Regions from separate parts of the Arthrobacter sp. P4_H3 genome, predicted to be linked through region 1. Evidence: riboswitches for the same ligand, from Rfam matches in the RefSeq annotation. Region 1 holds a riboswitch; the other holds the start of a gene.
The links. A riboswitch is a leader RNA that binds a small molecule or an ion and turns the genes downstream of it on or off. The one in region 1 is predicted to bind cyclic di-AMP.
Positions count from the first base shown of each region.

Region 2: it holds a riboswitch for cyclic di-AMP, as region 1 does, so the genes downstream of both, AC1DRE_RS12540 (C40 family peptidase) here and AC1DRE_RS18550 (aggregation-promoting factor C-terminal-like domain-containing protein) in region 1, are expected to answer to the same signal.

Region 1 is NZ_JBFUKK010000016.1:17,511-32,932, forward strand. Features, by position in the region: gene AC1DRE_RS18530 (winged helix-turn-helix domain-containing protein) at 1-459, opposite strand, end outside; gene AC1DRE_RS18535 (hypothetical protein) at 1,001-1,882, opposite strand; gene AC1DRE_RS18540 (response regulator transcription factor) at 2,128-2,868, shown strand; gene AC1DRE_RS18545 (HAMP domain-containing sensor histidine kinase) at 2,872-4,401, shown strand; cyclic di-AMP (ydaO/yuaA leader) riboswitch at 4,603-4,777, shown strand; gene AC1DRE_RS18550 (aggregation-promoting factor C-terminal-like domain-containing protein) at 4,777-5,562, shown strand; gene AC1DRE_RS18555 (glycosyltransferase) at 5,725-6,531, shown strand; gene AC1DRE_RS18560 (DUF7793 family protein) at 6,600-6,968, opposite strand; gene AC1DRE_RS18565 (HAD-IA family hydrolase) at 7,034-7,738, opposite strand; gene AC1DRE_RS18570 (glyoxalase superfamily protein) at 7,782-8,159, opposite strand; gene upp (uracil phosphoribosyltransferase) at 8,267-8,902, opposite strand; gene AC1DRE_RS18580 (phosphatase PAP2 family protein) at 8,915-9,700, opposite strand; gene tadA (tRNA adenosine(34) deaminase TadA) at 9,837-10,328, shown strand; gene AC1DRE_RS18590 (DNA glycosylase AlkZ-like family protein) at 10,325-11,593, opposite strand; gene AC1DRE_RS18595 (glycosyltransferase) at 11,590-12,813, opposite strand; gene AC1DRE_RS18600 (6-pyruvoyl trahydropterin synthase family protein) at 12,818-13,216, opposite strand; gene AC1DRE_RS18605 (zinc-dependent alcohol dehydrogenase) at 13,220-14,224, opposite strand; tRNA gene AC1DRE_RS18610 (tRNA-Ser) at 14,329-14,418, shown strand; gene AC1DRE_RS18615 (hypothetical protein) at 14,674-15,141, opposite strand.
Region 2 is NZ_JBFUKK010000008.1:24,858-40,279, forward strand. Features, by position in the region: gene AC1DRE_RS12535 (M23 family metallopeptidase) at 1-614, shown strand, start outside; cyclic di-AMP (ydaO/yuaA leader) riboswitch at 745-922, shown strand; gene AC1DRE_RS12540 (C40 family peptidase) at 993-1,655, shown strand; gene AC1DRE_RS12545 (NlpC/P60 family protein) at 1,794-2,549, shown strand; gene AC1DRE_RS12550 (HNH endonuclease) at 2,772-3,272, shown strand; gene mobA (molybdenum cofactor guanylyltransferase) at 3,320-3,937, shown strand; gene AC1DRE_RS12560 (DUF6457 domain-containing protein) at 3,999-4,367, shown strand; gene AC1DRE_RS12565 (molybdopterin molybdotransferase MoeA) at 4,364-5,881, shown strand; gene fdhD (formate dehydrogenase accessory sulfurtransferase FdhD) at 5,953-6,825, shown strand; gene AC1DRE_RS12575 (alpha-mannosidase) at 7,000-10,026, shown strand; gene AC1DRE_RS12580 (hypothetical protein) at 10,216-10,950, opposite strand; gene AC1DRE_RS12585 (hypothetical protein) at 10,947-11,690, opposite strand; gene AC1DRE_RS12590 (ABC-F family ATP-binding cassette domain-containing protein) at 11,874-13,580, shown strand; gene AC1DRE_RS12595 (ABC transporter ATP-binding protein) at 13,577-15,422, shown strand, end outside.

The DNA.
Region 1 (15,422 bases):
GAGCGCGGAACCCGGGGCGCTGGCGGGGGCAACCGCCACGGCAGCGTAGCTCTCCGCACCGGAGACGAGGGACTGTGCGTAAGCGCGGATTTCCTGGGCAAGCTTGGCGATGGAGGTGCCGGCTGCTGCCGCGGTTTCCTCGTCGATGCCCATGTACAGGACAAATCCGCGGGCAACGTTTTCGTTCGCGACGGGGCGGATGGCGCTGCCGTTGGCCGGTGCAATCACGGGGGTGGGCGCCGTCTGCGGGGCTGACTCGGCGGCGGGAACAGCGCGAAGCTGGCCATAAGAGTTCGGGTTGTAGCCCTGCGGCGCATAGCCGGGGGCCGGGAAGCTGTTGCCGGGGGCTGCCGGGGCGAACGCCGGTCGGGCGCCGAATCCCTGGCGTAGGCCGGAAGGCTGGCCGCCCTTGTTGGCGTTTCGGACGGAGATGTGGACGTATCCAGATGCAACTGACATGGAATGCTTACCTCAATGTGAATGGCCGTCATCGCGGCTCGAATGCTGGCTTTCCCCGCAATGAGATCTGGGGAGGGGCGCCCGACGCTGGGCTTGGGGCGAATGCCTAAAAACTTCTCGGGGTAGGAAAGTTAGGCGTGCATTCGACAACAGCGCATGTCTTCGCCAGCGGGTGGGCTGGTCCAGGGTTCTGCGGCTGCAGGTGCTGTTGAGTTCTTGTTCACAATTGAAGTGTGCAACGTAACAATGAAAACTTGCAAGTAACAATGGACCGAATCGTCCGCATCGTGAGACGGAATCCCGCATTGTGGCCCAAATCACGATTCTGAAATGCCAATAAAATAACAGGTGTTTTTCAGAACGATCGATCGGAATTGGTCAGATTCCGAATAATATTCTCCCAAACGGACCCTTAGGTGGCAAAAATTCAGTCAGTATGGAATTGCTGAAATACGAGGTCCGCTTATTGCCGATGTCCAGCCCCCGGTTTTGCTTCACGGAAAAATCTGGCTCAGGGAACCCGCCCGGAACCCCCGCCCGCTCAGTTGGACTGCCCTGTCAGCGTCGTGGCCACGAGCTGAACGGACTCGGCCGGGAACCCGCTGGATTCTTTCACAGCAACGATCCTTACCATGGCGCCCGAGACGATATCGGCAACTGTCAGCTGGCTGGTTGAGGTTCCGCCGGCCTGTTGACGCCTTTGTTGCTGATTGCTCACTGCCGCATCCGAACCCAGCGTATATGTCCGGCTGAACCCGTCCATACTCTTGACGGTCACGGCGTCCGAACTGACCTCGGTGACCGTCCCCTGCTGTTCCACTTTGGTGACGTAAGCGCCGTCCTGCAGGATCACGTATTCGGAGTGCACGGCGGCGGACACCCCACTCCCCATTCCGCCCAGCCCCTCGGGGACGAAGTTTCCGGGTCCACCCTGGGCAGGCATCCCGCCGTCGGCAAATCCGCCCGGCGCACCGCCGCGGGCGCCCGGCAAAGTTTCCTGCAGCGCACCGCCGTCGGCCGTTGCGTCGGCACCGTCCGCCGCCGCGGAGCTGGACGCCAAGGCGTACATTCCGACCCCGGCTCCCCCTACGAGGACAACCGCCGCTCCTGCGGCCACCATCCCCCGCTTCACGGTCCAGGGTTTCGAACGGCCGCCAGGCCCGCTGCCGGGGAAGTGTCCGGCAGACGCCGGGGCGCCCCATCCGCCGGCTGCCGGTCCGGACGAACCCCATTCCGCCGGCAGGGAGCCGGAAGGAGCTGACGACGGCGGTGCGCCCCACCCGGAAGCCTGCCCGGAGCCGGCAGTGCCGGTGACGGGACGGCTGACGGGGGTGCCTGCCGTACCTGGCTGGTTTTCCCCAGTGGGGTCCGGGCTGGTTTCCGGGTTGGTTTCCGGAACCGGCGTGTTCTGGTGGTTGTTCATGGCGTACTCCTCGGGCCTGCGGACGGTGTCCACCCCAGACTCTGAATCGTTCCTGTGCGGGGCCTGTGCACCACACGAGGTGAGCCTGTGACCTTTCTGCGGCCACCTTCAGCGCGGAAACAACCGATTCACGCCATGCCGCCCGGGAAGGGCCGCCGGAGCGTTCAGCTCGCTAGGCTGGGATTCACAGCCGGCCCACAGGATCCCCATAGCGCCGGCTAAACCGCAGATCGGAGAGTTGTCCCATGGCCACTTCGCACTCCATGACTAACAACCTTCCCCAGCTCACCCACCCGGACGGCTCCCCCATCCGCGCCCTGGTGGTTGACGACGAACCCAGCCTCTCCGAGCTCATGAGCATGGGCCTGCGGATGGCAGGCTGGTCCGTTGCCGTCGCCGGTGACGGCCCCGAAGCCGTGAAACTCGCCAAGGAGTTCCGCCCGGACGTCCTGGTGCTGGACGTGATGCTTCCCGGGTTCGACGGCGTTGAGCTGCTCACCAGGATCCGCGCCTTCGCGCCGGAGGTGCCCGCGCTCTTCCTGACGGCAAAAGACGCCGTCCAGGACCGCATCCTCGGCCTGGCGGCCGGCGGCGACGATTACGTCACCAAGCCCTTCAGCATGGAAGAAGTGCTCCTCCGACTGCACCGGCTGGTGCAACGCTCCGGGGTTGCCGCCATGGACACCGCCGAGCTGGTGGTGGGCGACCTCGTCCTCAACATCGACACGCGCGAGGTGACCCGGGCCGGGGAGGAACTGCAGCTCACGGCCACCCAGTTCGAACTCCTCCGCTACCTCATGGAGAACCCCAAACGGGTGGTCAGCAAGGCACAGATCCTGGACCGGGTGTGGGACTACGATTTCGGCGGCCAGGCCAACATCGTGGAACTCTACATTTCCTACCTGCGCAAGAAGGTGGACGCAACGCACCCGCCTATGATCCACACCGTCCGCGGGGCGGGCTATGTCATCAAACCGGCGGATTGAGCGGTGCCCACGCTTGCCGGCGTAATCCGCAAAGAAGGCCGCCGCTGGCTCGATCCCTCAACCTGGCACCTGCGCACCCGGCTGGTGCTCGTGGCCATGGCGTTGCTGGTGGCAATCTGCGGTGCGGTTGGCCTGTTCAGCTACGCGTCCATGGATTCATTCCTGACCAAGCAGCTCGACGATCGCCTGGGCCAGGCCTCTCGGATCTCCAACAACGCTGGCCGGCCTCCGAGCGGCAACCCGACCGGCAGGCCGAATCCGCTGGACGGCCCGGGCCAAGGCATCGGCACGCTGTTTGCCCGTATCAACGGCGAGAACGTCAGCTCCGGATTCCTCGCCAAGGACGCCACCAGGTCATCGTTGTCCTCCGAGGACGACCAGGTCCTGTTGGCCCTCCGACACGACGGAACGCCGGTTGACCGGACCCTGTCCACCGGTTCCTACCGCCTGGTGGCCGTAGAGGCGCCCTACGGGGACGTGATCGTCACGGGACTACCCCTCGATGAAAAGCAGAACACCCTCAACTCACTGGTGTGGACCATGGTGATCGTTTCGATGGGGGGCCTGGTCCTGATCGGCCTGGCCGGAACGGTCCTCATCCGCCGCACCATGAAACCCCTCGAGCAGCTGTCCGAAGTGGCAACGCAGGTTTCGCAACTGCCGCTCGACGCCGGCGAGGTTGCCCTCGCGGTGCGCGTGCCGCCGTCGAACGCGCACCCCGGAACTGAAGTGGGCAGTGTGGGGCACGCCCTCAACCTCATGCTGGACAACGTCTCCAAGGCCCTCGAGGCCCGGCAGCAGAGCGAGACCAAGGTGCGCCAGTTCGTGGCCGACGCCTCCCACGAGCTGCGCACGCCACTTACGGCAATCCGCGGCTACACGGAACTCATGCGGATGACCGAGGACTTCACACCGGACGGCAAGAAATCCCTGGCCAGGGTGCAAAGCCAGTCCGAACGGATGACCACCCTGGTGGAGGACCTCCTGCTGCTGGCCCGGCTGGACGAAGGGCAGCCGCTCAAGATCAGCGACGTGGACCTGACGCAGCTGGTGGTGGAAACCGTCAGCGACGAGAAGGTCATGGCCCCGGACCGCGTCTGGCAGCTCGAGTTGCCCGACGAGCCGGTGGTGGTCCGCGGGGACGCCACGCAGCTGCACCAGGTGCTGGCCAATTTGCTCTCCAACGCGCGCAAGCACACGGACCCCGGAACCACCGTCGTCACCGGCGTGATGCGCTCCGCTGACGGCAGCGCCGTGGTGACCGTGACGGACAACGGCGCCGGGATCCCGCCCGAATTTGTGGACCGGGTCTTTGCCCGCTTTGCCCGGGCGGACGCCGCCCGCACCAGCCCGGCAGGTTCTGCATCGGGTTCAGGCGCCGCGGGGGCGGCCGCCGCTGAGGGGACCAGCGGGCTGGGCCTTTCGATAGTGCAGTCGATCATGGAAGCGCACGGCGGAACCGTCGAAGTCACCTCCCGTCCGGGACGCACGGAGTTCGCGCTGCGCCTCCCCTCCGAACCACCGGCGGCCTAGTACCCGGCGCACGGGAATCACGGCCGGCCGATGCCCGTGCGGACTGGCCGGTCTTTTCTGTGATCAAACGAATTACTGGCAGCTCGGGCGCAAGTCAACGCGCCGCAACCGTGATCCTCGTTACCGAAATGTGACTTAAGGTCCCATCTCCTGTACGGTTTTTAGAGTGCGGCCACCGTTCCGGCCGCATATCCGGATGGACGCCAAACTCTGCCGCTACCCGGATTTCCTCATGATCAGGCAGAGGCGGGGGACCCAGGTCTCCGGGCATTCTGCATCGCCGCCCTCGGGGTGAAGCCGACACGTGAAGTTCCGTGCGGCCGGATGACCTCATCCGAACCCGACAGCTAACTCCGCCGGCATCGAGAGGCAACCATGACTAAATCCACGCCAGAAGTACGTCCAGAGCGCCCTTCACGTAAGACCGCGGTGCCCGCAGAACGCTCACGCCACCGCGCTGAATCAGCCAAGACGACGTCCCCGCTGTCCCGCTTTGCCGCTGGCCTCCACGGCTCCGGCCGCCGCGCCGCAGTGGTGGCGACCGCCTGCGCAGTGTTGGTCGGCGTCGGCGCCGCCGGCCAGGCTTCCGAGCCCGCCGCACCGGCAAGCTCGGCGACGGCCGCAGAAATCGCCGCATCGAGCGCCGACACGAAGTCGAAGCTCGCGTTCGAAAAGATCCTGGTTTCGGCCATGCCGGCTCCGGCTTCTGTCAGCATGTCTGCGCAGTCCACCGAGGAGCGGCCGTCCGAAGAGCAGCCATCCGAAGAGCGGCCCGCGGAAACACCGGCCCCCGCCCCTGCCCCGGCGGCGGCTCCGGAACCCGCTCCCGCTCCCGCGCCGCCTGTCGCCGTGGACGACCCCGCAGCGGCCCAGGCGTATGCCGCCTCGCAGCTCGGCAACTACGGCTGGGCAGCTGACCAGATGCAGTGCCTGACCACGCTGTGGACCAAGGAATCGGATTGGAAGACCACGGCCACGAATGACAGCAGTGGCGCGTACGGCATTGTCCAGTCGCTGCCGGCCGAAAAGATGGCCAGCGCGGGGGGAGACTACCTCACCAATTTCCGCACTCAGATCAACTGGGGCCTGAATTACGTCAAGGAACGCTACGGCTCCCCCTGCGACGCCCTGAACTTCCACTACGCCAACAACTGGTACTAAGCCGGCCCGTACCGGCCGGACCGGTCCGCATCAGCAGATGGCCCCGAATCCACGTGGTTCGGGGCCCTCGGCCGTGTTGCGGGCGTATCGCTTCCCAGCTTCCACAGCAGGCGCACAGCTGTGGCCTAAATCCTTTATATGCGCCAGCCTCATAGTTGAACCATGACGCTCACAGACCAGGCCCCGGGGATCCTGCCGCACACGCAACCGCGGGCGGCCGTCGACGAACGGACCGGAACCGCGGTGCCTCTCCTGGATGCGACCATCCCGGTCTACAACGAGGAACAGGATCTGGAGCAGTCCCTCCGGCGGCTGCACACTTACCTGCGCGGCACGTTCCCGCGCACCTTCCGGATTACTGTGGCGGACAACGCCAGCACCGACGGCACGCTCCGCGTCGCCGAGCGTGTGGCCCGGGAACTCCGCGAGGTCACCGTGGTCCGGCTCCCGGGACAAGGGACGGGGGAACGCGCTTCGCACGGTGTGGCTCGCGTCGCCGTCGCCCGTGCTGGCCTACATGGATGTGAACCTTTCCACCGACCTTGCTGCGCTGGCCCCGTTGATAGCCCCGCTCATCTCCGGGCATTCCGACCTGGCGGTCGGAACCCGGCTATCGCGCAGTTCGCGTGTGGTCCGGGGCCATCGGCGGGCGTTCATCCCCCGTGGCTACAACCTTTTGCTGCACACCCTTCTGGGCGCACATTTCAGCGATGCGCAGTGCGGCTTCAAGGCCATCCGCGCGGATATCGCCCGACAGCTCCTCCCCCACACCGCGGACAATGCCTGGTTCTTCGACACCGAGCTGCTGGTACTCGCCGAAAAATGCGGGCTCCGGGTGCACGAGGTGCCGGTGGACTGGGTAAACGAGTCCGACGCCGGCGTGGATCTTCTCCGGACCGCCCTCGCCGACCTGCGCGGCATGGGCCGCCTCAGCCGCGACCTGGCGACCGGCCGCATACCGGTTCCTGAACTTCGCTCGGCCCTGGACGGCGGCTCCGCGCCGGTGACGTCCGGCTGAACAGCGGTGGAAGGCGCGGCTACCCGTCCCCAAGCCACGTCATGGCTTCGTCAAGGCAGGTGAAATACCGCGTGGGAGCAGCCGGAGAGTTCATGCTGAGAAAGAAATTGGCCATGGCCCGGTCCACCGGGGACGATCCTAGGAGCGCCACCCTCGCCACTGTGCTGGGACGGGCGAAGACGCGCCGTGCACCGCGGCTCATGGACGCCGCGGCAGCCATGTCCACCAGAATCGGATAGCGCCGCCCGCCGCTCAACTCCTTGACCGCCGCCATGACGGCCGTCGCGGCATCCTCGGAGATCGCCAGGCCTTGAATCCATCGCACATGAAGAACACCATCGCGCAGAACAACGGTGCCTCTGGCGCCGTCAATCGAAACTTCGGTCATCCTATCCCCCCAGATAGCGTCAGCACTCTTCACCGACCCTAGCCGACGGGAGCCCGGTTCGGACGTCAGAACCGGAAGGAAATCGTCCGTACACCGGCCTCGTCCACTGCCGTGGTCATGGAGACCCCGGTGTAGTCCTCGATGTGCAGGACGCCGTCCGGCAGCTGACCGGTGTTGGGCCCGATGGCCACGGTCCTGATCCCGGCGGCAAGTCCGGCCGCGATGCCTGCGGGCGCGTCCTCAAAGACCACGGCGTTGGCCGGGTCCACCCCGAGAAGTTCGGCAGCCCGGAGGTAGCCCTCGGGATGGGGCTTGCCCCGCGTGACAAGATCAGCCGTGACGGCAGTGGCAGGCATGGCGAGACCAGCGGCGCCCATCCGGATATCGGCCAGGAGCCGGTCGGCCGACGTCACCAGTGCCACGGCATCCGCCGGCAGCCTGCGCAACAGATCAGCGGCTCCGGGCAAGGCGACAATGCCCTCGGTCCGGACGCGTTCCATTGCGCCGAGTTCCGCAGTGAGCGCGGCGACGTCGGCTCCCGCCGGGGCAAACCGGCGCACCGTGTCCCCGGCCTGGACGCCGTGCGAGGTCCGGAGGATCTCGGCGAGGTCCAGGCCGTAGCGGGCAGCAAATTCGCCCCACACCTGCTCCACAATGGCCGTGGAATCAACCAGGGTGCCGTCCATGTCGAACAGCACGGCCCGTGCGGTCAAGGTTGTCGCGGACCGTGTGGCGGAGACGGGGGTTGCGGCGTCGGCAGGAAAGCTCATGCTTCCATCCTGCCCCACGCCGGGCGGCGCGGGTTTTTGTGACTTAGCCGTTCGGGCGTTGAGGGAGGTACTGGACCGCCCACTTGTTGCCGTCAGGATCGGCAAAATGGACGAAATGGCCCCAGTCCTGGACGTCGATGTCGCTGACCTCAACTCCGTTGTCCTTGAGGTGCTTGTGCGCGGCCTGGATGTCGCTGACCACGACCTGCAGGCTCGGGGCGGTGCCGGGAGGAGCGTCACTGAGACCCTCGCCGATAGCGATCGAACAGGCCGATCCGGGCGGGGTCAGCTGGACGAAACGGATGCCGTCCATGGGCCGCTCGTCGAAGTCGGCGTTGAAGCCCACCTTGTTGACGTAAAAATCCTTGGCACGGTCCACGTCGGACACAGGGACAAACACCAGTTCAAGTTTCCAGTCCATGGGGCACAGGCTATCCGGGGCCGCCGGAAACCGGAAGGGGGCAATCGCTTCGCACCGGCTTAGCCGGCGCCCCTGTTAGCCAGCGATGCTGTCAGCCAGGGGTGCTGTTAGCCGGCGATGCCATAGAGGCGGTCGCCAGCGTCGCCGAGTCCGGGCACGATGTAGGACTTCTCGTTGAGCTTCTCGTCAATGGATGCCAGGACGATGGTCACGTTGGCGTCCGAGAGTTCTTCTTCCAGCTTGGCCAGGCCCTCGGGTGCCGCCAGCAGGCAGATGCACGTGACGTCCGAGGCGCCGCGCTTGAAGAGGAACTTGATGGCTTCGCGCAGTGTGCCGCCGGTTGCCAGCATGGGATCCAGGACAAAGATCTGCCGATCCGTCAGGTCCTCGGGGAGGCGCTCCGCGTAGGTAATGATGTCCAGCGTTTCCTCGTCACGGGCCATTCCCAGGAACCCGACCTCGGCTGTGGGCACCAGTTTGGTCATGCCTTCGAGCATGCCCAGGCCGGCGCGGAGGATGGGAACCACCAGCGGGGTGGGCTTGGTGAACGCGGTGCCGATGGTGGTGCTGACCGGAGTCTCGATGGTGACCGGCTCGGTGCGGACGTCCCGCGTGGCCTCATAGGCTAGGAGCGTGACGAGTTCCTCGGTGAGCTGCCGGAAGACCGGGGAGGGAGTGTTTTTGTCCCGCAGAACGGTGAGCTTGTGGGCGACCAGCGGGTGGTCCACGACGAGTGTGCGCATGGGTCAAAACTATCACTCGGCGGTGGTGTCCCCGCCCCGCGATCCGCCGGCTTCCTGACGCGGGCCCGCGCCGCCGCCACCGGGTTTTCCGCCGTGGGTGCCATGGTGCACGTCCGGCTCCTCCCGGAGTAACGGGTGGTCGAACGTCGGAGCCGGTCCTGCGTGCTCGCGGTGCCGTATGACGTGGAAGAGCCGGTGTGCCAGGATCACGATTCCCACCCAGGCGAGGCCAAGGAGCCACCCGGCGATGACATCCGTCAGCCAGTGATGGCCGAGGAACACCCTGCTCAGGCCCATCGCGATGATGAAGATCGCACCGGCCGTGATCATGGACACCCGGGCAACGGTCCGCTGGATCTGCAGGCAAGCCAGATATACCACCAGCCCTATCACTACGGTGGTGTTGAGCGTGTGCCCGCTGGGGAACGACGGCGAATCTTCGTAAGGCGGAACGGCATCCGTGTGGTCCGGGCGGGTGCGGCCAAACAGCTTCTTGCCAAAAGTGGTCGCGGTGACCGAAGCAGCCGCAGCGCCACCCACCAGGATGAGGGGCCGCCAGGTACGCCCTGCCCACGTAAGCCAGGCCGTCAGGATGCTGCCGACGATCGGCATGCCGACCCCGCCGCCGATGTTCGTGAAGGCAGTGACGGCGGAGTTGAGCCAGGGGCTCCGGAGGCCCTCCGACAGCGCCAGCGCAGGCTTGTCCAGATTGGCGAGGCCCGCTTCGTCCACCACGTCGTCGTAGACTTCGGCACCCATAAACGCCAGCGTGACGACGATTGCACCGCCAACCAGCATGGTGATCCAGAGAGCAGCGTAGGGAACAACCCACCGTCCCCATCGGTCGGTGATGCGGTCAGTCAAAGTCTTCACGTCGTCTCCCGGGCTCATCCGTCGTCTGCGCCTGCCGTACCTTCGAAACTATCATTGAGCCATGACTTCCCCGGAGCCCCGCCATGCCGAATGGATGGGCCTTGCCCTCGCCGAGGCACGGGCTGCACTGGCCACCGAGGACGTGCCGATCGGCGCCGTCGTCATCGGACCGGACGGCGAAGTCCTGGGTACCGGGAGGAACGAACGGGAAGCCCACGGTGATCCCACCGCGCACGCCGAGATGGTGGCCATCCGTGAGGCGGCAGCCCGGCTGAAGGCACTTCCCCAAGGCGACGGCTGGCGGCTGGCGGACTGCACCCTCGTAGTGACGCTGGAACCCTGCGCCATGTGCGCGGGCGCCGTTGTCCTGGCGAGGATCCCGCGTGTGGTGTTCGGGGCGTGGGACGAAAAGGCGGGGGCGGCCGGTTCGGTGTTCGACATTCTCCGCGAGCGCCGGCTCAACCACTGGGTGGAGGTCTATGCCGGCGTCCGGGAGCAGGAGTGTGCCACGCTGCTCCGGGATTTCTTCGCCGGCCACCGGCAGGTCAGCTAACCGGCATTCGCCGCGTCCAGGGCGTCAATGCGCTCCTGCCTGGACGCGGGCGAGTCAAGGCTGAAGGAACGGAAATCGCCCAGGTCCTCCCGGATCCACGCTTCCATCTCGGCGATCCGCTGCCCGACACGCGGCGAAGCCCTGCCGAAGAGCCAGTGGGCAATCCGCTGCCCGACGGGATCGTACTGCCAGAGTCCGATGATCCGGCCTCTGTCCAGGATCGGGTGGTCCGGCAGGTCGGCCTGTTGCGCGAGTATCGCGCCGAGCAGTGTCGCGTCCCCGTCGCCGTCCGCGAACAGGTCCGCGGCGTTCCGCCGCTGGATGACGAGCGAGTCCGTCCCCGCGAGAAGCTGGATCTGTTCCTCCGCTGGCACGTCAAAAGCGGCGAGGCGTGCGACGTCGTCGGGCAGCATCCACAGCGCTTCGCCTTTGGCGGCAGGGTGGGCGGTGGGCACCTCGACGGCACCGACGGCGGCCAGGGCCGCCTTGCTCTGGGCGACCGTGAACCCGGAGAACCACTGGGATTGCTTGAGCGCGGCTCCGCCGGTCCAACCCAAGTACTTGCGGATCAGCTCGGTGCGGGCGGCATCCATGTCCAGCAGGCTCGGCGGCAGGTCCCAGAGCGTGTAGGCGTAGCGCTGCTGGTCGAGACGGCCGTTGGCAGGGACGCGGCGGATCCGGCCGTCGCGCTGCAGCAGGCCAAGAGCGGTGGGGAGGGTGGTGGAGACGCCCTGCCTCTTGCCTTCCTCGCCCAGGCTTCGGACGGAATCGCCCAGTTCGTCCTTGAGCTGTTTCGGATCCAGCGGGCGGCCAGCCCCGGCCAGGGCGTGCACCACCTGGTCCTCGAGCAGCGTAAGTTCGCCGCGGTCCACCCCCAGCCTGCCAAGCACCTTGAAGGCTTCCGCGGAATCCTTGCCCAGCTTCAACGCCCACGCGAAATCCTCCGCGCCCAGGATGTAAGTGCAGCCGCGGGCGCTGGGGAGTTCGTAGATCCGCATCGCAAGGACGTCGGCATCAACCTGTTCGCGGCGGATTCCGGCACGGGCGAACAACGTGAGGTAGGGGTTGGCGCCGCCCAGGGAACGTGCCCAGCCGGCCCTGGCCAGGACCTCCGCCGCGGAATGACCGGCGAGGCTGCCGTCGAGGCCCTGTTTGTGCCAGGCCCACGCGCGCAGGCGTTCCGCCGTGACCGTGTGCGCGGGCGGCACACTGACGGCCGCGGGATTAGCCTCCGGAGTCTCAACAATGAGGGGCTCGGTTGTCATAGGGGCCATTGTCCATCAGCCGGCACGGCAACGGAATGACCCGGCGAAGTCCGGCTTCTCGGCGCATTCGGTCCCGCCTTGTCCGCCGCAATGCTGTCCAGCACAGTCCTGGCCGTGGCATCCCAGCCCGGCAGCCGGTTACGCGCATCCAGTGCCGCGCCGCGCCACCGCGAGCGAAGTTCCGGATCCGTCAACCAGCCGCGCAGGACTGCCGTCAGCGGGGACGGGTCCGCGCCGAGGACGACGGCGGCGCCCGGCAGCGCGGGTCCCCCGCCGCCGTCGGGAGCTGCTACCCCGACCGGCGGCCCCGCCGGACCCGGTGAACCCGGTGAACCCGGTGAACCCGCCGAGAGTGCCTCGACGGCGCCGGTGCCGGCCCGCACCACCACCGGGATTCCGCGGGCGAGGGACTCGGTGACCACCATCCCGTACGCTTCAGCCCGCGAAATGAGCAGGCTGAGATCGGCGCGGTGCCATGCCTCGTCCAGGACCTGCCCACTGAGCTCGCCGCTGGCGGTCACCCGGCCGGTCAGCCCGAGCCGGGTTACCGCGCTGCGGACCGTCCGGGCGTAGGCGGGGTCGGCGGAATCGGAGCCCACCAGCGCCGCAGTCCAGGGCAGATCCGTGAGTCCTGCGAGGGCCTTCAGCAGCAGGAGCTGGTCCTTGTTCGGCAGCAGTGCAGCCACTGCCACGAGGTGTGGCGGGTTCGAGCCGGCCGCAGGAGGAGCGGCATCAGTGCCGGGCAGCGCCACGTGGATCGGGACGGGGCAGTGCTTGTCCCGGATTGCCGCAGCCGTCGTCGAACTGGTGCAGATCACGCCCGCGGCGGCCGCCAGCGCACGTTCCTCCAGGTCCGGGTGCGCTGCCAGCGGCATGTGCAGCAGGATCCACGCGGGCCGTCCCGCGGCGGCTGCCGCCTCCATTTCCAGCGGCGCGCCCAGCGCAACCAGACCGTCCACGATGGTCACCGGCCCCCCGGACCCCTCGGCCCCGCCGGCGCTGTCCAGTCCGCCGTCGAGCAGTAACCCGGCCAGCCGCCGTCGTTCTTCCCTGGTGCCCACCGGCCAGTGGCCGTCAGCGGGGCAGACGTCCACGTCCGCCCCAAGCGTGGTGAGCCCGCGGACCAGCGCGGCGTTGTAGGCGTTGCCCCCTGAGTTGTGCAGCACGTTGCCCGGCACGATCAGCCGTATTACGGGTCTCTCCGCGCGGGGCCCGGGCATGTGCTTACGCGGCGTCGAAGTCGAGCGCGAAGGAGGCCCAGGCGTCGGGGTTCTCCCGGAGGGTGACGTCCAGTCCTGCCAGTTCCCGCCCGTCCTCGCCGTCGCGGACCTTCGCGGCGACCGCCTCGGCGATGTACTGCGCGAGGGCCTCGGTGGTGCTCAGCTTCCCGGCAAAGTCCGGGTGCTCGTCGAGGTTCTTGTAGTTCAAGCCGGCCAGCACTTCCTCAATGAGCCCGCCGGCCGCACCGATATCCAGGACGATGGCGTCGTTGTTCAGCGCCCGACGGCGGAAGGTCACCTCCGCGACAAACGTGGCCCCGTGCAGGCCCTGGGCGGGCCCGAAGGCTTCGCGCGGCAGGCTATGGGCAATCATGAAGTGGCGACGGACGGTCAGGCTGAACAAGGGCTACCTCTTGTCTTCGGCGGGGTATTCAATGACGTGGCAGAGCGCATCCAGCCGGCCGTCGGCCAGGTCATGGACGACGACGGGAAGTTCCGCAAACGGGGAGGATCCGGTGAGGAAGGTGTCGTAGACGGGATCGCTGAGCAGGGACACGGCGAGCGCCAGGCGGTCGGCGTTGGTCCGGCGGTGGCGGCGCGAGCGGGCCACGACCCCGACCTGGCTGGCACGGATGGAGAGCCGGCGGGCGTGGAAGTCCTCCCCCAGCGGGATGGTGACCTTCCGGTCGGCGTACCAGGACATCTCGATGACGTCCCCTTCGTCGCCCACCAGCTGCAGGCTCCGTTCGAGGCCCTCCTGGGAGGCCGAACAGTGGATCACGATGTCACAGTCCGCAAGGGCGTCGTCGGGGTGCGCGAATTCGACACCGAGTGCTTCGGCGAAGGTGCGTTTCGCCGGATCGATGTCGATCAGCTGGAGCCGCTGCAGCGGAAAGGTGCGCAGCAGGGTGGCCACCATGCCGCCGACCAGGCCGGCGCCGACAACGGCCACGCGGTCGCCCAGCCGGGGCCCGGCTTCCCACAAGGCGTTGACGGCGGTTTCCACGGTTCCCGTGAGCACTGCCCTCCGGGCCGGGACGTTCTCCGGGACCACGGTCAGCGACTCCACCGGGACAACATAGCGGTCCTGGTGCGGGTGCAGGCAGAACACGGTGCGCCCCACCCATTCCTCCGGGCCTGCCTCCACGGTTCCCACGGAGAGGTAGCCGTACTTCACCGGCGAGGGGAAGGAACCCTCCTGCAGGGGCGCCCGCATTTGTTCGGCAACCCGGGGCGGCACGTTGCCGCAGTGGACCACCGTTTCGGTGCCCTTGCTGATGCCCGAGTAAAGGGCACGGACCAGCGCTTCGCCGGGGCCCGGCGCGGGCAGGTCCTCGCTTCGGAGTTCGCCTTTTTCGTGGCCGACGGTCCAATAGGCCTTGGCTTGGGAGTGCTGCTGGGAATTGATCATCTTGCTTACGAATCTAGTCCCCGGCGCGGGCGCGGGGAAGACATCTGACACCGGCGCGCCCTCGTTTTGGGAAGCGAGCCATGCTCCGGTAACCTATTCAGGTTGGTGACGTGTCCGAGCGGCCGAAGGTGCAACACTCGAAATGTTGTTTGGTGTCAAAGCCAACGTGGGTTCAAATCCCACCGTCACCGCCAAGTGAGTAGGCGTCTACTTCGTTGATAACACAGCGAAGTAGGCGCCTTCGCTTTTCTGTAATTCAGTCCCGTGAGCGCACTTTGAGCGCGACAGCTGCAGCGTCAAGATCATCCACTTGCTGATGCGTCTCATTTCGTCAGTCAGCTCGTCGGTGTTGCGCAGCAGACGCTCAGGCAATCCACCGTGACCAGTTCGCGGTTCGAACGAAAGTGGCGGGGTATCCATCTGACTTTCGCGACCCGCCATCTACGCAGTCAGTATCCGTAGTGATTGACCACGACCTGCACCGTGGAGTTGTCATCCCCGGGTCCGTAGTCGTGCACCGAGATGCGTACGTTCCAGCCGTCAATAATTCCGACAGCCCGGCAGTCCAGTCCACCTGCGTTGAACCGCGGGTTCCTCTCGCACTTTTCCAGCTCCTGGGGAACCAGGCTGACCTGGTAGATGTAGCTCTCCAGGTCGCCTTGCTGGTACGCCTGATGGGTGGCCCATCTGTAGGCATATTGGGAACACGGGCCGCCCAGTGGGATGCACACGGCCGCAGCCACCGGGGGCTGGGTTTCCAAGTTCTCCCATCCCGGACTGGTTTCAAGGCGATCCGCGATCGACTTCAGCTCGGCGATGATCCGGTCGCTTTTCCAGGACGCCCAGACGAAGAAGGCTGTGAGACAGACAGCCAGCGCGGCCAGCACAGCAAGCCAGACCTTGCGGCGGCGGCTCATTCTCTTTGGTATTCCGCTGACCCCCATGAGAACAGGGTAGTCAGGACCAGGTAGCTGCACTCCGCAACCGTATGCAGTCCATTGAAAGCCGGCAGCGAGGCGTGGCGGCCGTCACCCTCTATTCTGCGCGTTGCCGATGTCCTTCAAATCCGAGGACGCATTTGCGTTTAGACTTTGCCGGGATAGGGCCGAACAGGCCGATCACATACTGGGGGAAATATGCTCCGTCGTACCATCAGCGCGTCTTTGCTCATACTCACAGCCACGTTGGCATTCCGCAC
Region 2 (15,422 bases), on a different contig from region 1:
CTGTGACCGTCCCGTCAACCGGACCCATGATGAGCACCGCGGACACAGGAAACACGTCAGCGGCCGCCGCATCCGTAGCGGCGCAGCCTGAGGTTTCCGCGGCTGCAGGCGCCAAAATCGACTTCAACCGGACCTATATCGCCACCAAGGGCGATCCCGACGGCAAGCTCAAGCAGCTGCTGAGCGCGCAGTCCGCCGGCACCATTACCCGTGCAGCGTCCACCGGAAGCCTCGGGGCACCGCTGGCGCAGATGGTTTCCGCATCCCCCTTCGGCTTTCGGGTCAGCCCGATCACCGGCGGCACCGGCGAATTCCACCGCGGGCAGGACTATGCGGCCCAGTGCGGCACAAGCGTTATGGCCGCGGCCAGCGGAACGGTGACGTTCTCCGGGTGGCACCCCTACGGCGGCGGAAACCGCGTGGTGATTGACCATGGCAACGGCCTGGAGACCACGTACAACCACTTGTCCTCGTCCAACGTCCAGGTAGGCCAGAAGGTCAGCCGTGGCGACGTTGTGGCCCTCAGCGGGACCACCGGCGCCTCCACCGGCTGCCACCTCCATTTTGAAGTGATGGTCAACGGCGAAGTCGTCGACCCCACCGGCTGGCTCTGATCCAAGCCGATGGAACACTCTCGGATTCCTGTGACATGCCGTGACCTGAATGTGACATTGACCGGGAATTCCTGTACCGTCTAAAGCACGCCAACTTTTCCGAAGTTGGCGCTCTTGAGTGGATTGCCTAACTCTGCCACCGCTCAAGGTCCGTTCGCATTACATCGTCTGGCAGAGGCGGGGGAACCAATTTTGGTCTTCGCAAGAAGACCTTGGGGTTAAGTCGCAAAGCTTCTCAGGAAGCCGAGTGGCCGGGTGACTCCCATCCGAATCCGACAGCTCACCTCGTAGGCATTGGGAGAGGCTACCTTCGTGTCTACACGTCACAATTCTGCGCGCCACCGTGCGCAAACGGTTCGTACGAACCCGTTGAACTCTGTGTCCAGGGCTGTTACTGCCAACGCCGGGACCGTAGGTCGTCAGGCGGCTGTCATCGCAGCCGCGTCCGGACTGATCCTCAGCGTTGGTATGCCGGCAAACGCCGCAGATACCAACCTGGGAGTGTCCGCTTCCACGGAGTCCGGCTCACAGTCGGCCCAGCTGGCCGTTACCGCGGAACCGACAGCGACTATTTCCTTCGAGCGTCCGGCAGTGACCACGAAGGCAGCGCCCAAGGTTGAAACCGTACGGGCTCAGTCGACCGGTTCAGATTCAACTGAGGCTGACGGAGAAGCGAAGGCCGGCAAGCTCGCCGACGCCGTTTCCTCCGCTGCCGCATCGGGCCTCGCCGCGATCGCCTACACCGGGATCGGCAGTGCCTACGTCTGGGGCGGCACCACCCCCAGCGGCTGGGACTGCTCAGGCTTCACCCAGTGGGTCTACGCCCAGGCCGGCATCAGCATCCCCCGCACCAACGCATGGAACGCCATGACGCCTACCGCCACCCCGGCGCCGGGCGACCTGGTCATGCAAAACGGCGGCGCCCACGTTGGCATCTACGTCGGCAACGGCATGATGATCAGCGCGCTGAACCCGTCGCAGGGCACCATCCTGCACGCCGTGTCCGCCACGGGCACGTCTGCGTACTACACGCTTCGCTAAAACACGCGCTTCCCTTCGCTGAAGCGCGCGTACTTCGCTAAAAACCCGTTCGGGCCGTTCCGGCTTACCCCCAAGATGCCGGAGCGTCCAAAAACCGCGGCCTGCCACGCAGTCTGAGGAAAACGAAAGAGAGAAATAATGACTACTCGTGCCATCGCACGGCACCGCGCCGAGGTTACCAAAACCAACTCGCTTGCTGTCATTGCCAAGGCCGTCGGCGACAACGCCGGTGGCATGGGCCGTCAGGCTGCGGTTATCGCTGCTGCTTCCGGTCTGGTCCTGACGAGCGGTATCGCAGCCAACGCTGCCGACACCAACGTTCAGCGCGAAGCAACCTCCGCTTCCACCCTGGAAGTTCAGTCTTCCGCTCCGGCCAACATCTCGGCCGCTTCCAGCATCGCCATCGCCTTCGAGAAGCCGGCTGTTTCCACCTCCCCGGCTCCGGTCGTTGAGGCTCCGAAGCCGGTCGTCGAGGTTCAGGAAGCTGCTCCCGAGGCCGCTCCCGCAGCCGTTGCGGCAACCGTGTCCGCCCCGGCGGCCCCCGCAGCTCCCGCCGCTGCCAGCGGAAACGGTGCCTCCATTGCAGCAGCCGCTTACGCCCAGCTCGGTGTTTCCCAGGACTGCACCGCCCTGGCCACGAACGCGCTTGCTGCTGTGGGCATCAACTACCACGGCTGGCCGGCAGGTTACCTGTCCCTGGGCCGCACCGTGAGTGCAGCCGAGGCACAGCCGGGCGACCTCGCCTACTACGAAAACGGTGGCATGGGCATGGCCCACATCGCTGTATACGTCGGTAACGGCCAGGCCGTGCACGGTGGCTGGAACGGTGGAACCACGTCCCTGTTCAGCGTCAACGTCGGCTCCGGCCCGGTCTTCATCCGCGTTGGCGGCTAAAGCCTCCGGTTAGCGATTTCCAGAAGAACCCCTGCCATTGGCAGGGGTTCTTCTGCGTTTCCGGCAGGTGAATTTTTACCGACACGCAGCGTGTGGTAAAGGCACGATTCGGTGATCGGGCACTTGAGTGTTTACTCTTGTGTTGTCGATCCATAGCCCGGACAAGCAGAGGGCAGCCGGCCCTCGAGCCCCTGACGGGTGCGGCCGTGAAGAGGTATGTGCATGCGCACTCTCGTTCTTAATGCTGGATATGAACCGCTGGCGGTTGTGACCTTCCGCCGGGCGCTGGTTCTTGTGCTGACCGGAAAAGCAAGCGTGGTGGCCGAAGGCGACGATCCTGTCGTTGGGCCGCAGGAGATCCTGGGCCGCCCGTCCGTGATTCTCCTGAACCGCTACATCCGGCCCCGGTACAACACAATCACGGCTGTGAGCCGCCGGGGCGTGCTGCGCCGTGACGGACACCGCTGCGCCTATTGCGGTAAGGCAGCACACACCATTGATCACATCCACCCGAAATCGCGGGGCGGTGCGGACTCCTGGGAAAACCTGGTGGCCGCCTGCCTGCGGTGCAACAACGTTAAGGGTGACCACACGCCGGCCGAGATGGGCTGGAAGCTCCGGTTCGTACCGGCGCCTCCGCACGGCACCATCTGGCAGATCAAGGAGCTGGAGAAGCCCACGCCAGCGTGGGACCCGTTCCTCCTGCCCGAATCCGCCGCCTGAGGCGTCACGTCTGCGCCGGGCCACGGGTCCGGGGCTAGGCTTGCCATGTGGAGTTTGATGCCTTGATTCTGGCCGGCGGGCGGTCCTCGCGCCTGGGCGGCGTGCCCAAGTCCCAGCTCGTGTACGACGGCGCCACCCTCCTGGCGCTGTCGCTGGCAGCATCCGCCGGTGCGGGCGCCACGGTAGTGGTTGGACCTGACCCGGGCGCGTTGCCACCCGGCGTTCTGACATGCCGCGAGGAGCCGGTGTTCGCGGGACCTGCTGCGGCGATCGCTGCAGGTTTGGCGTCCCTTGACCGCTCGCGAGGCCCCCTCCGGGCAGCGTTGACGCTGATCCTGGCCTGCGACATGCCCAAAGCGGACCAGGCCGTGGCCGCCCTGCGGGCCGCCCTTGCCAATGAAAGCCGGGATGTCACCGAATCCGAGGGAATCATGGCCGTTTCTCCGGATGGACGCAAACAGCCGCTTGCCGGCTTTTATGGCACAGCTGCGCTAGAACGTGCGGTGGACGAAATGGAGAAGGGCGGGGGGCTCACAGGGGCATCAGTCTTCTCCCTCCTTGCTAGGCTTGACGTGCGGGCTGTCACTGTCCCTGCCGGCGCCACGGATGACGTGGACACGTGGGACGATGCCACCGCGTTAGGGGTGTCCCGCCAGGGGTCATGATCCACCGATGGTGGGAGACCGTGCAGTGGCACCGCAACTGAATTTGAGTTTGGAGGCAACAGTGAAAAGCCAGGACGAAACGCTGGAGGACTGGTGCCGGGCCCTGCTGCAAGCCTTCGAGCTGGAGGACGTCGAGGTGGACGTCAATGAAGTGCTTGCGCTGGCCGGCGTCGCGGCCCATTCGGTGGTGCGGCCGGCGGCGCCGCTGACCACTTTCATCGCTGGCTTCGCGGCGGGTATGGCGTCGGGCTCGGGGCAGGCGCCGGACGCGGTCTCAATGCAGGCGGCCCTGGGAGTGGCACGGGCGCTGGCAATGGATTACGCAGCGGCCGATTCCACAGCTGGCCCGGCTGATCCGGTCGGCTCCGGTGCGGTGCGGACCGACGCTGCGCCCGGACCGTCGGTCAGCACTGGGAACACCGGCGCATGACGGCTGCGCCGCCGGACGGCGGTGACGCCGCCAGCGACGTGCCCGAACGCGGCGAAACCGAAGATTCAGCAGAACCACGCCCTGGCGGAGGGGCCCGGGGGTCCTCCGCCGAACCCGGAGCGGGGGACGCCGCTGCCGCGGCAGCCGGGTCCGCCGATACCGGGCACAGCCATTTGGCACACACCTGGCAGGAGGCCCGGCAGGCGTCCTTCGATTGCGCAACTCCCATTCCGCCCGGGTTGGTGCCGCTCAGGACCGCACTGGGCCGAACACTCGCGGCCGATATTACGGCGCTCCAGGACATGCCGCACTACGCGTCGTCCGCCATGGACGGCTGGGCAGTCAATGGCACGGGGCCCTGGATCCTGGCGGACCCCGGACATCGGCTCGCACCCCACCAGGCCAGCCCCATCGTCACCGGCGGCCTGATTCCGCCCGGGGCGAAGGCTGTTCTTCGCAGCGAGAGCGGCACGATAACCACGGACGACGAAGGGCTCCCGGTCCTGGCCCTCGGCGGGGCCGCACGGCCCGGTGAACCGAAGAACGGCGAGCACATCCGGAAGGCGGGCGAGGAGGCGGCCGCCGGGGACATCCTGGTCAAAAGCGGCACGGTCCTGAACCCGGCCCACCTTGCGCTTGCGGCGCTGGCCGGCCACGACGCCCTGCGGGTCCAGGGGAAACCCGTGGTGAAGCTCCTGCTGACAGGATCGGAGGTGGTCACCGCAGGCCTGCCCGCGCCGGGCAAGGTCCGTGATACTTTCGGCCCGCAGCTTGGGGCTGTGGTTGAAATGCTTGGTGGCATCAGCGCCGGGCAGGAGAAGATCGGCGACAACTATGACGCATGGCTTGCCGCCCTGGAAGACACCGGGCCGGATGACGGGTCAGTGCTCCGGCAGGAAACAGGGGAGCCGGCCGCGGAAGAGGCGCCAGCCGACGTCGTCATCACCACTGGCGGAACCGGCCGTTCCGGGACGGACCACCTCCGCCGGGCTGTCGCGGAACTCGGCGGCCGCCTGCTGATCGACGGCATCGCCATGCGTCCCGGGCACCCGGCGGTCCTCGCCGAGCTGCCGGACGGCCGCTTCATCCTTGGGCTGCCCGGTAATCCCCTTGCCGCGATGATGGCGCTCTGCACGGTTGGTGCGCCGCTGTTGGCTGCGTTGGGCCACGGGACACTGCCGCCGATCCGTGAAGTGCCTTGCGGAACGATGATCGACCCGGATCCGGGACGGACGAGGCTGATGCCGTTCAGGCTCCTGTACGGCATGGCATCCCCGGCCCAGCACACCGGTCCCGGCATGATGCGCGGCCTTGCGGCGGCGGACGGCGTCCTGGTGGTTCCGCCGCACGGCGTTCAGCTGGGGGAGGCGGTGCCCGCCTTCGCCTTGCCCTGGGGTGCGCCGATCCAGCAGGCGGAACCTGCGGCCGCGAAGCCCAAGACTGCTCCACGCAAGGCTTCCCGGAAGCCCGCGGCTTCGGACGGTCCCGTGGACTGGAGCGCCCTGCTGGGCTAAATCGGTCCCCGCTGGTGAAGGCGGTCCGGGCTTGCAATGATGGTCATATCCCGCACTGTTAGGAGCACATCGTGGCCCGCATGACGCAACGCCGCAAGATCCACAGGTTTGTCCTGGACGGTTCCCCCCAGTCCCGTGAATTTCCCGTGCGGCACCGGGAAGACGTGCTGGCGGTGGAGGAGCCGCTGGAAATACGGTTGGGGTCCCTTCCCTTTACCGTAACCATGCGGACGCCCGGAGACGATTTTGACCTTGTGGCCGGATTCCTGGTGTCCGAGGGCATCATCTGGGCCCCCGAGCAGCTCGTCTCGCTGCGGTTTTGCGCCGGCGAGGACGAGAACGGCGTGCAGACCTTCAACGTTGTGGAAGCCCAGCTGCGGCCCGACGTCGTCCTGCCCGACAGGGGACGGAACATCTTCACCTCAAGCTCGTGCGGCATCTGCGGCACCGACTCCATCGACGCCGTCCGCAAGTCGTCGCATTTCAGCCCCGCAGCGGATCCGCTGACTGTCCCTGTGCAGACGCTGTCCGGGCTGCCGGACAAACTCCGCGCAGCACAGGCCGTCTTCGACGCTACGGGAGGTGTCCACGCCGCCGGTCTCTTCCGGATCACGGACGACGGCGGCACTGAGCTGTTGTGCCTGCGTGAGGACGTGGGGCGCCACAACGCCGTGGACAAAGTGGTTGGCTGGGCGCTGCGCGAACGGCTGCTGCCGCTGGCGGGCACGGTCTTGCAGGTCTCCGGGAGGGCCTCATTCGAACTCGTGCAGAAGGCTGCCCTCGCCGGCATCCCGGTGCTGGCCGCTGTCAGTGCACCTTCCAGCCTGGCCGTGGAGTTGGCGGAAGCCAGCGGCATGACGCTGGCAGGATTCAGCAGGAGCACCACGCTCAATGTCTATGCCGGACAACACCGGATTACGGCTCCCGCGCCGGTGCCCGGATAGGCAAAGAGCTTGGAATAACGGACTGGGCGCAGTAGATTTTATCCATCGATTGGACGCGCCGATCCGCTCCTTCGGCCGAGTTCCGGGGTGTGCGCATAAGCTGAACCCAGCGGGCAGGCACGTACCGCGGATCAGCTGTCAGCTCCCAGGCCACAGGCATTAAAGAGGACCACATTGCACGACGACCGACGCATCACGGAAGTCCGTCTCGACCGCTTCATGCGCGAACGCGTGGACACTGCGGTGTATACCCGCAGCGTCCCGTTGAACCTCAGCAGCTGGGACGTTCCGGACGAGCCAGTTTCCGTCATGGAAGCCCTCCACCAAGACTTCACCCCGCTGGACCACGAGTCGCCGTGGGGCCGCCCGTGGAGCACCAAATGGATGAGGCTGCAGGGCGAGGTGCCGGACTCATGGGGAACTGCTCCTGACACCACGGTGGAGATCGTCGTGGACCTCGGATTCAGCCTGGAGGCCCCCGGCTTCCAGTGCGAGGGAATTGCGTGGCGGCCGGACGGAACCATCATCAAGGCCATCTCACCGCGGAACCAGTACATACCGCTGAAACTCCTGGGCAGCGGCATGGCAGTGGACTTCTACGTCGAGGCCGCCGCCAATCCCGACGTCGCGCAGGGCTGGACCTTCGCAGCCATGCCCTACGGCGACAAGGCGACCGCCGGGCAGGACCCCAAATACCGGCTTGGCACCATCGCGATCGCCGAACTCAACCAGACCGTCTGGGCGCTGCAGCAGGATGTCTGGACCCTGAGCGGCCTCATGCACGAGCTCCCCATGGAACTGCCGCGCCGGCACGAGATCCTCCGCGCCCTGGAACGGATGCTGGACATCATGGATCCGGACGACGTTCCCGGCACCGCCGCGGCGGGCCGTACAGCCCTGGCCGATGTGCTGTCCCGCCCGGCCTACGCCTCGGCCCATCAGCTGGTTGCCACGGGCCACGCCCACATCGACTCCGCCTGGCTATGGCCGGTCCGGGAAACCATCCGCAAGTGTGCCCGCACGTTTTCCAACGTCGTCGCCCTGATGGATGAGTCTCCTGACTTCGTTTTCTCCTGTTCGTCCGCGCAGCAGCTGGCCTGGATGAAGGAGTTCTACCCTGAACTCTTCGGCCGTATCCGCGAGAAGGTCAAGGCCGGCCAATTCGTGCCGGTGGGCGGCATGTGGGTGGAATCGGACACCAACATGCCAGGCGGCGAGGCCATGGCCCGGCAGTTTATCGAAGGGAAGAAGTTCTTCCTGGATGAATTTGGCGTGGATTGCCAGGAAGCCTGGCTGCCTGATTCCTTTGGATACTCAGGTGCGCTGCCCCAGATCGTCAAGGCGGCCGGCAGCAAGTGGTTCCTGACCCAGAAGATCTCCTGGAACCAAGTCAACAGGATGCCGCACCACACCTTCAACTGGGAAGGGATCGACGGCACCCGGCTGTTCACCCACTTCCCGCCCGTTGACACCTACAACTCGGAACTGAGCGGCCGCGAACTGGCGCACGCCGAACGGAACTACCGGGACCATGGCCGTGGCACTGTCTCGCTGGTCCCGTTCGGTTATGGCGACGGCGGCGGCGGACCAACCCGGGAAATGATCGCCGCAGCCCACCGCACGGCCGACCTCGAAGGCTCCCCGAAGGTGCGGATCGGCACTGCCGCCAACTTCTTCACGCAGGCGCAGGCTGAATACACGTCCCTGCCCGTGTGGGTGGGGGAGATGTACCTGGAACTGCACCGCGGAACGTACACCAGCCAGGCAAAAACCAAACTGGGCAACCGCCGCAGCGAACACCTCCTCCGGGAAGCCGAACTGTGGTGCGCCACGGCCTCCGTCCGCACCGCGGGCGGGTTCGCCTACCCGGCGGCCGAACTGAAACGCCTGTGGCAGCTGGTCCTGCTCCAGCAGTTCCATGACATCCTGCCCGGGAGTTCGATCGCGTGGGTCCACCAGGACGCCGAGCGGAACTATGCGGCTGTCGCGGATGCGCTTGAGGCCATCATCGCCGGCGCCGCGCGCGCCGTGCTCGGTGAAGGCACCACTGCGTTCCTGCTCAACGCAGCGCCGCACGAACGCAGTGGTGTTCCCGCCCTGGCCGCCGCCGAACCCGTCCGGAGCGACCACCCGGTGACGGTGACCGAATCCGGCGGGGGCTACATCCTGGACAACGGCATGATCAGGGCCGTGCTGGACGCCAACGGACTCCTGACCTCGCTGCTCGACCACGCGAGCGGCCGCGAAGCGATTGCCCCGGGCCAGTTCGGGAACCATCTGGAACTCCACCGCGATACGCCCAACGAATGGGACGCGTGGGACATTGACGAGTTCTACCGCCGGAACGTCACCTCACTGACCGAAGCGCGCTCGGTGACCCTGGAACGGGGCGGCTGGGACGCCGTCGTGGTGGTGGAACGGCTGGCCGGATCGTCAGCCATCACCCAGCGGATATCGCTGGAGGCCGGCTCCGGATCACTGAGCATCCTGACCGCCGTGGACTGGCAGGAGCGGGAAAAGCTGCTCAAGATCGGCTTCCCGCTGGACGTCCGGGCGGACCGCTCAGCGTCGGAGACCCAGTTCGGTCATGTGTTCCGGCCCACCCACACCAACACGTCCTGGGAGGCGGCGAAGTTCGAAATCTGCGCCCACCGCTGGATCCACGTGGCGGAGCCGGGCTATGGCGTGGCGGTGTCCAACGCCTCCAGTTACGGCCACGACGTCACCCGCAGCGTGAGGGACGACGGCGGCACCACCACCACGGTGCGCACGTCGCTGCTGCGCGCCCCCAAGTACCCGGATCCAGGTGCGGACCGTGGCCGGCACGAACTCATGGTGACCATCAGGCCCGGGGCGGCCATCGCCGATGCCGTGGAAGAGGGCTACCGGACCAACCTTGCACCGCGCATCGTGAAGGGCGACCACGCCGTCAGCCCCCTGTTCACGGTGTTCAACCAGGGAATCGTGGTCGAGGCGGTGAAGCTGGCGGAAGACGGCTCCGGTGACGTCATCGTGCGTCTCTACGAGTCCCTGGGGGAGCGGTCCGAGGGAATGGTGACGGCCAACTTCGACACGAAGGGCGTCCATGCCGTGGATCTGCTGGAGCGTCCCATCGCGGGCCAGGGCGTGACGGCGGGCCTGGATTCCGCGAAACTGACGCTCCGGCCGTTCCAGCTTGTGACGCTCCGATTCACCCGCTGAGGCGCAACAGCCGTTAAACAGGCTGAGTGGGGGCGGTCCCCAACGGCCCGCCACCACTCATCCCCCCAATTGTGTTCAGCGGCCCGCCCGGCGTCGAACGGATTGTCCCCATTCCCGGCGCAAAGCAGAAGCCACTTTCACACATTCATGATTCTCTCACGTTCTAATGATTTTGTGAAAGCCCTAAGTCTACTTTGCGGTAGATGACTTTTGCGGGGCGGCTTGCGTTGCCCGGACCCTGGCCATCCAGAAGGCGGCGAGGCCCACCACGAAGCACAGCGCGGCTCCGTAATTGATGATGAACTTCAGGGGAGTCAACTGTGCCGGGAAGAAGGGAAACAGCAGGCTCACGGTCAGGCAGACACCGCCAATGGCCAGCAGGAGGGCACCCGCCCGCACCAGCCCTGGCAGCCGGCTGCCAACCGCCTTCACCATGGCGGGGAGAAGCACAAGGGAAACGTAGGCCGGGTAGGCCCGTCCGGCTGCACCGTAATACTCCACCAGGTGGGCATTGCGGGTGCTGCGCTCGTACACCGCACTTAGCCCCGCCGACGAGCTAAACGAATCCATCATGGCGAAAAAGACGACCATGACGGCAGATATGAGGCCAAACACCAGCAGTCCAGGCCTCCCGACCAGCCAGCGCCTCTGTTTGTCGGCGCCGAAGGCATTAACGCAACGCAGCCCAATGAAAAAGATGACGGCGAAGAGGACGAAGCGCAGTATGAGGTTGGCGACGTTGATGCCGCCGAGCAGGCCGTCGATGGCTACATACGGGCCGTCAATGCTCAGGAGGATTGCGAGTGTGGCCAGCACGAAGATGTAAAAGAGTGACCTGTTCTCACCCCTGACCGCACTTGGAATTCGCGCCACGGCAGCGGCGCAGCAGACGGCCAGGGTGGACCATTGCAGGATCTCGATCATCCGAGGTTCTCCCAGATCGTTTTGGTTTGTTGGTGGTCTTGTTCCTGGCGCTTGAGGGTCTTCCCCAGGGCCTGCAGCCGCTCGCCGGCCAGGGCGGCGAGCTCGCCGTCGGACAGGGCGTCCAGTGCTGCCTGCCGTGCGCCGGGCGGCCAGCCGGCCTCGGACTCGGTAATCATCCCCGTGGCCACCAGCCCGCCCGTCAGCCCGACACCGGCTGCCCTGGACGTGGCGATGGCCAGCTCCGGGGTCAGCCGGTTGGCGGTCAGCTGCGCGGAGTAATTCTGGGGGGCGATCCCGGTGGCGGCGGAAACCCGGTGCCGGAGTTCGCCGTCGTCGACTGCGTCTACCCAGTTCTTCACGGAGGTCGCATGCGGCGCGGGTGTGAGCCGCGGCGCAGGCGGCTTGTCAGCGTCGCCGCCGGCCGCTGCACCGGCGGAGCGGGCAATGACCGCACTCAGGAGGTCCATGGTGGCGATCTGGCTGACCAGTTCCGCGGCAGTGGGCAGCACGGGGCTTCCGGCAAGCTCGCTGTAACTCGCGAAGGTGGCCAACGCCGCCACCGGGTTGATATTGAAGGCACGGCTGATGCTGACAACGGTGCTTTCCGCCACCTTCCCGCGGACCAGCTGCTGCGCCAGGGTGGTCCGCTTGACTCCGGAGATCCTGCAGATATCGGCGGTGCTCGCCTGGGGCGCTATTCCGTGAAGCCAGCGTTGGAACGCCTTGGCGGGGAGTGGCATGGATGGCTTCCTGCGGGGTGGGGCGGTTGGAGTAGCGACAGTCGATTTTACGGCGGGGGGTATATGAACTATGCTAGATGGTCGAACCCGTTGGTCCGTACACCCCCCAAGTCCGGACCAGCGGGTTCTTCCATGCCCGGCGGGATTTCAGGCCGTTTTGGGCCGCAGTGAGAGGATGGACTAATGACTGCAACCCTTGTTGCCAAAGATCTTTCGGGCGGTCACGACCACCGCACACTCTTCTCAAAACTTTCCCTCACCGTGGCCCCGGGCGACGTCGTGGGCGTTGTTGGCGCGAACGGCGCCGGCAAATCCACACTTCTCCGGCTGCTGGCAGGGGCGGACCAGCCGCTGGCCGGATCAGTGAGCCTGGCCCCGGCCGATGCCTTCGTTGGCTGGCTGCCGCAGGAACACGAACGCGTCGCCGGCGAGACAGTGGCAGGGTACGTCGCCCGCCGGACCGGCTGTGCACAGGCAACGGCAGACATGGAATCAACGGCGGAGGCTCTGGGCTCGGGTGCCGCCGGTGCCGATGACGCCTACTCCCTGGCCTTTGACCGCTGGATGGCCTCCGGCGCTGCGGACCTGGACGACCGGATCGCGCCGGTCCTTGCCGACCTGGGCCTGGAGGTGGGGCCGGAGGCGCTTATGACGGGGCTGTCCGGCGGGCAAGCGGCACGCGTGGCGCTTGCCGCCCTGCTGAGCCGCTTCGACGTGGTCCTGCTCGATGAGCCCACCAACGACCTTGACCTCAACGGACTGGCCAAGCTGGAGGCGTTCGTGCAGGGGCTCCGCGGCGGTGTGGTCCTGGTATCCCACGACCGTGAGTTCCTGGCCCGCTGTGTCACCACCATCGTGGAACTGGACCTCGCCCAGAATTCCGTGGCGGTGTATGACGGCGGCTACGAGGCCTTCCTGGAGGAACGCGCCGTGGCCCGCCGCCATGCCCGGGAGCGGTACGAGGAGTTCGCCAACACGAAGGCGGACCTCGTTTCCCGCGCCCGGACCCAGCGTGAGTGGAGCTCCCAAGGCGTCCGGAACGCCATGAAGAAGAGCCCTGACAATGACAAGATCCGCCGTGCGGCCTCCACCGAATCCTCGGAGAAGCAGGCCCAGAAAGTGCGCCAGATGGAATCCCGGATCGCCCGGCTCGACGAAGTGGAGGAGCCGCGCAAGGAGTGGCAGCTGCAGTTCAGCATCGGCCAGGCCCCGCGATCCAGTGCCGTTGTGGCAACGCTGCGGGACGCCGTCGTCCACCAGGGTGACTTCACCCTGGGGCCGGTGAACCTGCAGCTCAACGCCGGGGAGCGCATCGGCATCACCGGTCCCAACGGGGCCGGCAAGTCCACGCTGCTCCGGCTCCTGCTGGGGATCCGGAAGCCGGACTCCGGCAACGCCGCCATGGGCGCCTCCGTAGCCATTGGCGAAATCGACCAGGCCCGCGGCCTGCTGGCCGGTGACCTCACCCTCGGCGATGCCGTCGAGGCTGTCCTGACGGAGCTGACCCCGGCGGAAGTCCGCACCCTGCTGGCCAAGTTTGGACTCAAGGCGGACCACACCTCGCGCCCGGTCGACTCGCTCTCCCCGGGCGAACGGACCCGCGCGGCCCTTGCCCTGCTGCAGGCTCGCGGCGTGAACCTGCTGGTCCTGGACGAGCCCACCAACCACCTGGACCTGCCCGCCATCGAGCAGCTCGAGGAGGCCCTGGAAAGCTACGACGGCGCCCTGCTCCTGGTGACGCACGACCGCAGGCTGCTGGAAAACGTACGCCTGGACGTCCGCTGGAATGTGGAGGACGGCGTGGTGACCGAGCTGCCCGCCGGCGGGTCCGCACCAGCCGCGGCATCACCAGGCGCCGGGAACGGCGCCATGAAAGGCCAGTCACGATGAGCATGGACCGGGTAGCATGGAGCTCCCTTTACAACATCACGCGGGCCGCCAGCGGTTCCAAGCCGTTCTCCAAGGCGACTCTCAAGCGCGTATTCGGCTTCGCCCGGCCGCACCGCCGCAAGCTCATCGCCTTCGTGCTGCTCTCGATCGCCATGGCTGTCCTGGCCGTGGCCACCCCGGTCCTTGCCGGCCAGGTGGTGGACGCCATCATCGCAGGCGCCGGTACCGACGTCGTGATGAGGCTGGCGGTGCTCATCGCCGTCGTGGCCGTGGCCGAGGCCGGGCTGGGGCTCGTGACCCGTTGGCTGTCCTCCACCATCGGCGAGGGCGTGATCGTGGATCTGCGCACCAAGGTGTTCGACCACGTCCAGAAGATGCCCATCGCCTTCTTCACCCGCACCCGCACAGGGGCCCTGGTCAGCCGGCTGAACAACGACGTCATCGGCGCGCAGTCGGCCTTCGCCGGCACGCTGTCCGGCGTGGTCAGCAACGTGGTGGCCCTGGCGCTCACCCTCGTGGTGATGCTGGGCAAGTCCTGGCTGGTGACCGTGCTGGCCATGATCCTGCTGCCGATCTTCCTCATTCCGGCACGCCGGATGGGGTCCAAACTGGCCGACCTTCGGCGCGAGGCTGCCGAGCACAACGCCGCCATGGGTACCCAGATGACCGAGCGGTTCTCCGCGCCCGGCGCCACGCTGGTCAAGCTCTTCGGCCGCCCCGACGAGGAATCCCGTGAGTTCGCCGTCCGCGCCGGGCGGGTCCGGGACATCGGCGTGCGCACCGCCATGCTCCAGTTCACGTTCGTCACCGCGCTCACACTGGTCTCGGCGCTGGCGCTTGCCCTCGTGTACGGGCTGGGCGGCTTCCTCGCCCTGCAGGGCCAGCTCGCCGCGGGCGACGTCGTGGTGCTGGCGCTGCTGCTCACCCGCCTGTACGCGCCGCTCACCGCGCTCTCCAACGCCCGGGTGGAAATCATGAGCGCCCTGGTCAGTTTTGAGCGGGTCTTCGAAATCCTCGACCTCAAGCCCCTGATCCAGCAGAAGCCCGACGCCGTTGAGGTGCCGCCGGGTCCCGTCTCGGTGGAGTTCGACGACGTCCGGTTCGCCTACCCTGCCGCGGACAAGGTGTCGCTGGCGTCGCTCGAGGACGTCTCCACCCTGGACACCCGCGGCGGCGAAGAAGTGCTGCACGGCATCAGTTTCCGGGTGGAACCGGGCCAGACCGTTGCCCTGGTCGGGTCCTCGGGCGCCGGCAAGTCCACCATCGCCCAGTTGCTGTCACGGCTGTACGACGTCGATTCCGGCGCCGTGCGCCTCGGCGGAACAGTGCCCGGGACCGGCCTGGACGTCCGTGACGCCACCTTTGATTCGATGCGGGCGACGCTGGGCATGGTGACCCAGGACGGGCACCTGTTCCACGAATCCATCGCCTCCAACCTGCGGCTGGCCCGCCCGGACGCCACAGAAGCGGACATGTGGGATGTGCTGCGCCAGGCCCGGCTCGAATACATGATCCGGTCCCTGCCCGACGGCCTTGACACAGTGGTGGGGGAGCGCGGCTACCGGCTTTCCGGCGGTGAACGCCAGCGCCTCACGATTGCCCGGCTGCTGATCGCGCAGCCGCGCGTCGTCATCCTTGACGAAGCCACGGCCGCCCTGGATTCCACCAACGAAGCGGCCGTGCAGGCTGCGCTGGGGGCAGCGCTCGAAGGCCGCACCGCCGTCGTGATCGCCCACCGGCTGTCCACCATCCGCGCCGCGGACATGATCCTGGTGGTGGAGGACGGCGCCATCGTGGAACGCGGCACCCACACCGGGTTGCTCGCGGCGGAAGGCCGGTACG